Aromatoleum aromaticum EbN1: one gene and its partner. The protein of the gene in region 2 interacts with the protein of the main gene of each other region in a pairwise test. Links are inferred from orthologs where the notes say so. Each region holds a gene or a part of one and is shown on either strand. Other genes may lie near its edges.

The links. The genes of interacting proteins can lie anywhere in the genome.
Region 1: the proteins of ssb (region 2) and recO interact in binary tests that used the Escherichia coli proteins (3 or more experiments, as listed by UniProt). The link is inferred for Aromatoleum aromaticum EbN1 from one-to-one orthologs.

Annotation. Positions count from the first base shown.
Region 1 is NC_006513.1:3,298,117-3,301,376, forward strand. The notes cover bases 261-3,260. They hold recO (DNA repair protein RecO), read left to right. Parts: upstream 261-1,400; coding sequence 1,401-2,120; downstream 2,121-3,260. Other genes in these bases: rnc (ribonuclease III), read left to right, coding at 261-465; era (GTPase Era), read left to right, coding at 462-1,379; EBN1_RS15705 (pyridoxine 5'-phosphate synthase), read left to right, coding at 2,117-2,872; acpS (holo-ACP synthase), read left to right, coding at 2,883-3,260; nagZ (beta-N-acetylhexosaminidase), read left to right, coding at 3,257-3,260. In the rest of the region: more of rnc, read left to right, coding at 1-260. UniProt on the Escherichia coli protein: Involved in DNA repair and RecF pathway recombination.
Region 2 is NC_006513.1:2,278,690-2,282,154, reverse strand. Bases 205-3,151 are described here. They hold ssb (single-stranded DNA-binding protein), read right to left. Parts: upstream 1,951-3,151; coding sequence 1,459-1,950; downstream 205-1,458. Other genes in these bases: EBN1_RS10865 (MFS transporter), read right to left, coding at 1,972-3,151; EBN1_RS10875 (MalY/PatB family protein), read left to right, coding at 260-1,405. Also shown: EBN1_RS10880 (MBL fold metallo-hydrolase), read right to left, coding at 1-169; more of EBN1_RS10865, read right to left, coding at 3,152-3,153; excinuclease ABC subunit UvrA, read left to right, coding at 3,293-3,465. UniProt on the Escherichia coli protein: Plays an important role in DNA replication, recombination and repair. Binds to ssDNA and to an array of partner proteins to recruit them to their sites of action during DNA metabolism. Acts as a sliding platform that migrates on DNA via reptation.

The DNA of each region.
Region 1 (3,260 bases), 1.0 Mb from region 2 along the record:
GCATCGCTGGTGTGCCAGGATGGCTTGCACCGGGTCGCGCTGGAACTCGATCTCGGCGAATATCTCCGCCTGGGCGAAGGCGAGATGAAGAGCGGCGGCTTTCGTCGCCCGTCGATTCTCGCGGATGCGCTCGAGGCGGTGTTCGCGGCGACATTTCTCGATCAGGGCTTCGCCGCCGCGAAAGCGGTGATCGATCGCCTCTACGACCCGATGATCGCCGCGATCGATCCGGGCGTTGCCGCGAAAGACCCGAAAACGGCGCTGCAGGAACTGCTGCAGGGGCGCAAGCTGCCGCTGCCGACCTATGTGATGGCCAAGGTCCACGGCGAAGCCCATGCGCAGGAATTCGAGGTGGTGTGCGAGGTCAACGCACTGAACCTTCGCACCACCGGCCGCGGCACCAACCGTCGTGCCGCAGAACAGCAAGCAGCGGAACTCGCGCTGGCCCAGTTGAGGAAGCCATGAACCAGGAAGACACGCCGCAAGCCGATGACAAGGCGCTGTTTCGCACCGGCTTCGTCGCCATCGTCGGGCGTCCCAACGTGGGCAAGTCGACTTTGCTGAACCGGCTGATCGGGCAGAAGATCAGCATCGTCTCCCGCAAGGCCCAGACCACGCGGCATCGCGTCACCGGCATTCTGACGAGCGACAACGCGCAGTTCGTGTTCGTCGATACGCCCGGTTTCCAGACACGCCATCGCAACGCGCTGAATCGCTCGATGAATCGCACCGTGTCGCAGGTGCTCGGCGACGTCGATCTGGTGTTCCTGGTGATCGAGGCCGGGCGCTTCGGCGACGACGACCGCAAGGTCGTCTCGGTGTTGCCGGGCGACGCGAAAGTGGTGCTGGTCATCAACAAGGTCGACCGGCTGGGCGACAAGAGCCAGCTCCTGCCGTTCATCGCGAAGATGGCGGAAGTCTATCCCTTCACCGAAATCGTGCCGTTGAGTGCCGAACGCGGCACGAACGTCGAAGCTCTCGTGAAAACGGCCACGCCGTTGCTGCCAGAAGGCGAGCCGATGTACGGCGCCGACGAGATCACCGATCGCAGCGAACGTTTCCTGGCGGCTGAATTCCTGCGCGAGAAGCTGTTCCGCCTGCTCGGCGACGAACTGCCCTACGGCGTGGCCGTCGAGATCGAGAAGTTCGAGACGGAAGGCAACCTGCGTCGAATTTATGCAGCTGTCGTGGTCGACAGGTCCAGCCACAAGGGCATCGTCATCGGCAAGGGGGGCGAGCAACTGAAGCGTATCGCCTCCGAGGCGCGTGTCGAACTCGAGAAGCTTTTCGACGGCAAGGTGTTCCTCGAAGTGTGGGTCAAGGTGAAGAGCGGCTGGGCCGATGACGAACGGGCGCTCAAGAGTCTCGGCTACGAATAACCCGACCATGCGCGTGGGGCCGTGAGCCAGAAGCAGCGCATCGACCAGCAACCTGCGTTCGTCCTGCACACTTATCCGTGGCGCGAAACCAGCTTGGTCGTCGAGATTTTCTCGCGCGACCACGGCCGAGTCGCGCTGGTCGCCAAGGGCGCGCGCCGGCCGATGTCAGCGCTGCGCGGCGTGATCATGGCGTTCCAGCCGCTGCTGATGGACTGGTCCGGCGGGGGCGAGGTCAAGACCCTGGTGCGTGCCGAGTGGCGCGGCGGGCAGCCGCTGCTCACCGGTCGGGCATTGATGTGCGGTTACTACCTCAATGAACTGCTGGTGCGGCTCACCGCACGCGAGGATGCGCACCCGGCGCTGTTCGAGGCCTATGCGGACGCGCTTTCGCAACTCGGACGCGGCGACGTGGCACCGATCCTGCGGCGCTTCGAACTCACGCTGCTGCGCGAACTCGGTTACGGCATCGGCCTGGACCTCGAAGGCGACTCGAACCGGCCCGTTGATCCCGTGCAGCAGTACGTCTATATAATCGAGAAAGGTCCGGTACGGCTCGCCGGCGACGACGAAGGCCTGCCGGGCGTGAGCGGCCAGACGCTGCTCGACATGGCGCACGGGGATTTTTCCCGCGCCGAAACCCTTTTCCAGAGCAAGGCGCTGCTGCGCCTGCTGATCAACCACTATCTCGGCGGACAGCCGCTGCAGTCGCGCCGGGTGCTGAAGGAGTTGCAGGAACTGTGATCGAACTCGGCGTCAACATCGACCACGTCGCGACGCTGCGTCAGGCGCGCCGCACGTGGGAACCGGATCCCGCCTGGGCGGCGATGGAAGCTCATCTGGGCGGAGCGGACGGCATCACCGTGCATCTGCGCGAAGACCGCCGCCACATTCAGGACGAGGACGTGCGCAGGCTGCGCGAACTCACGCAGGTCAAGCTGAACCTCGAGATGGCCGCGACCGACGAGATGGTCGGCATCGCATGCGCGCTCAGGCCCGAGATGGCGATGCTGGTGCCCGAAGGGCGCCACGAGGTGACCACCGAGGGCGGACTCGACGTGCTGGCGCAGGAAGGGCGGCTGAAGGACGTCGTCGCACGGCTCGCCGATGCCGGAATCGTCACGAGCGTGTTCATCGATGCCGAACTCGGGCAGGTCGAAGCGGCGGCCCGCATCGGCGCCCGGGTCTGCGAAATCCATACCGGCCCCTACGCCCATGCATTCCACGCCGCCGGCCGCGATCCGCAGAGTGCTGCGGTCGTGGACGAGATCGACAAGGTCCGCCGCGCCGGCGAGGCGATCCGGGCGCTTGGCATGCGCTTCAATGCCGGCCATGCGCTGAACTACTACAACGTGCAGCCGATCGCGCGTTTGCCGGAGGTGCGCGAACTGCATATCGGCCACGCGATCGTCAGCCGTTCGGTGTTCACCGGCCTGCGCGACGCGGTGCGCGAAATGAAGCGGCTGATGCGCGAGGCCGCCGGCGTCGGGCGATGAGCCGAGGCGCATGATCCACGGCATCGGCACCGACATCGTGCAAATCGAACGCGTGCAGCGCTCGCTGGATCGTCATGGGGCGCGCTTCGCCGCGCGCATTCTTGCTGCGTCCGAGCGCGACGGTTTTGCGGCGAGCCGCGACCCCGCGCGCTTCCTCGCCAAGCGCTTCGCCGCCAAGGAAGCGTTCGGCAAGGCGCTCGGAACAGGCGTCGCGATTCCGGCAACGCTGCACGCGGTGGCGGTTGACCACGACGAGCGCGGCAAGCCGCTGTATTGCTACGGTACGGCACTGGCCGGCTTTCTGGCCGAGCGCGGCCTCAGTGCACATTTGAGCCTCACCGACGAAGTGGACTACGTCGTCGCCTTCGCCCTGATCGAGAAACGATGA
Region 2 (3,465 bases):
CGGCAGCGACGAGGGCACCGAGCACGCGCGGCACGGACGCGTTCGTGCCGGCGTCGATCACTGCGGCGTGCCCCTGATGGATGACCAGGTGGATCGCCGCGACGCCGGGCCGGCCGTAGCCGGCATCGACCGCAAGAATGCCGTCGGGGTGGGCGGTGACGTGCTGCACGTTGTCTTCCTCCTGCACATTCGGGTAGTTTTCCGCAATTGTATCCGCTGCACGGGACAAAGGCCCGGCATCGCACCAGGACCGACGACGATGAATCCGATTTTCGATTTCGACACCCCGATAGACCGGCGCCGCGTTCCTGGCGAAAAATGGGGACGCTATGCAGGGCGCGACATCCTTCCGCTGTGGGTCGCCGACATGGATTTCGCCGCGCCGCCGCCGGTCGTCGAAGCGCTGCAGCGCCGCCTCGACCACCGCGTCTTCGGCTACACCGACGCCTGGCCCGGCCTGGTCGAAGCGGTGATCGAAGGCCTCGCGCGCGACCACGGGTGGCGGATCGAACCGGACTGGCTGGTGTGGCTGCCCGGCGTCGTGACCGGCTTCAATCTCGCCTGCCGCATCACTGGCGAAGCCGGCGACGAAGTGCTGACCGCAACGCCGGTCTACCCGCCGTTCCTCGCTGCGCCGGGCAACAGCGATCGTCGCCTCGTGACGCGTCCGCTCGCCTTCGCCGACGGTCGCTGGCGCTGGGATCGCGACGCGTTCGAAGCCGCGCTGAGCCCGCGCAGCCGCCTGCTGATGCTGTGCAACCCGCACAACCCGGTCGGCCGCGTGTTCGACCGGGACGAATTGCGCTGGCTCGCCGACCTCGCCGAGCGGCACGACCTGACGATCTGTTCCGACGAAATCCACTGCGGCCTGGTGCTCGACGACGACGCCCCGCACGTCCCGATCGCCGCGCTCGATGCGTCGGTCGCGCAACGCACCATCACGCTGATGGCGCCGTCGAAGACGTGGAACATCCCCGCGCTGTACTGTGCTTTCGCCGTCATTTCGGACAGCAGCCTGAGGCGGCGCTTTCGTCACGCTATGCATGGCATCGTGCCGCATCCGAACGTGCTCGGGATGGTCGCCGCCGAAGCGGCCTACCGCGACGGCGGGCCGTGGCGCACGGCGCTGCTCGACTACCTGCGCGGCAACCGCGACATCGTGATGGCCGCGATCGACACGATGCCGGGAATCGAGGCGGCACGACCGCAGGCGACTTACCTCGCGTGGATCGACTGCCGCGGTGCCCGGCTCGAAGACCCGGCGAAGTTCTTCGAAGCCGCCGGCGTCGGCCTGTCCGACGGCGCGCCGTTCGGAATGCCCGGGTTCGTGCGCCTGAATTTCGGCTGCACCCGAACGCTGCTTACCGAAGCGCTTGAGCGGATGCGCCAGGCGCTGGGCAGCTGAGCGAAAGGAAAAACCGCCCTTGCGGACGGTCGACACCGCGTCAAAGCCGGATGTCAGAACGGAATGTCGTCGTCGAAATCGCCGAAACCGGCGCCGCTGCTCTTCGTCGGAGCCTTCGCCGGGGCGGCCGGTTGCGGGCTCGGGCGCGACGCGGCGGGCGCGTCGTAGCCGCCCGCGTCGTACTGGCGACCCGATGCATCACCCGCGCCCTGACGCGAACCGAGCATCTTCATCTCGTCGCCGCGGATCTCGGTCGTGTAGCGGTCCTGCCCTTCCTTGTCCTGCCACTTGCGCGTCTGCAGCCGGCCTTCGACGTAGATCTGGCTGCCCTTGCGCAGGTACTGCGCCACGATTTCGGCGAGCCGGCCGAAGAACACGACGCGATGCCATTCGGTCTGCTCCTTCTTTTCGCCGGTCGCCTTGTCCTTCCAGGTTTCGCTCGTCGCCACCGTGATGTTGCAGATCGCATCGCCGCTGGGGGCATAGCGTGTTTCGGGATCCTTGCCGAGATTGCCGATCAGGATCACTTTGTTCAGGGATGCCATGCGATTCTCCTCATGTAGGGGTTAACGTGCCACCGGAGCCACGGCACGACGGGGAGGCGAGTTCATTGTCGCCGCTACCATCAGCCAGACCAGCGCGAGCAACCCGCAGGCCAGGTTGACGGCCGACGGTCCGTAGTTCTGCGCGATCCAGCCGCCGAGCATCCCGCCGAGAAAGAGACCGACGGATTGCAGCGTATTGTAGACGCCGAGCGCAGTGCCTCGCGCGTGGGCCGGCGCGATCTTCGATATCCACGACGGCAGGACCGCCTCGAGCACGTTGAAGGCGACGAAAAACAGCGTCAGCCACAAGCCGAGCGCCAGCAGGCTGTCGCCGAACGCATACAGGCCGAGCTGCACGACGACGAGCAGCGCGATCGCCGCATTGAAGATCACCTTCATCATGCCGCGGCGCTCGGCGACGATCACCGCCGGCACCATCAACGCGAACGACAGCAGCACCGCGGGAAGATACACTTTCCAGTGCTCGGGCAGCGGCAATGCGCCGCCGGCGACGATCGCGGCGGGCACCAGCACCCACATCGCGGTCTGGATCAGGTGCAGCGCGAACACGCCGACGTTCAGTCGCATCAGCTGCCCGTTATGCAGGACATCGACGAGCCTGCCGCCGGCGGCGCGCGGAATGACCGGCACCGTCGGCACGACGTAGACGACGACGCCGATCGCAAGGAAGGCCAGCACCGCGGTCAGCCAGAAAATCCCGCTCATGCCGACCATCGTGTAGAGCAGCGGCGCCGCGACCATCGAAATCGCGAACACCAGGCCGATGCTCGACCCGATCATCGCCATCACCTTGGTGCGGTGCTGGTCGCGCGTGAGGTCCGCGGCGAGCGCGGTCACGGCGGCGGAAATCGCGCCCGCGCCCTGCAGGACCCGGCCGACGATCACGATGTAGATGCTGTCGGCCAAGGCGGCCACGGCGCTGCCGATGACGAACAGCAGCAGGCCGAACACGATCACCGGCTTGCGGCCGAAACGGTCGGATGCGGCGCCGTAGGCGATCTGCAGGAACGCCTGCGTCAGCCCGTATGCGCCGATCGCCAGCCCGACGAGCGTCAGGTCGTCCCCGCCGGGAATCTCGTGGGCATGAACCGCGAACACCGGCAGGATCAGGAACAGGCCGAGCATGCGCAGCGCGAAAATCGCCGCGAGGCTCATGCCGGCCCGCTTCTCCGCGGGGGTCATGGAATCGTGCTCGAATCGGGACATTAGGGGGACGTGGCGGATCAAAGCGGCGATTCTAGCATTCGCCGTCATCCAGTTTGGATCGACCGGTGTTCTCTCGTATAGTGGCGCGTTCCCCCTCCGGCAATTCCCCCGCCCCATGGACGAAATCCGCATCCGCGGCGCCCGCACCCATAACCTGAAGAACATCAGCCTCGACCTGCCGCGCAACCGGCTGACCGTGATCACCGGCCTGTCGGGATCGGGCAAGTCCTCGCTCGCGTTCGACACGCTGTACGCCGAAGGCCAGCGCCGCTACGTCGAGTCGCTTTC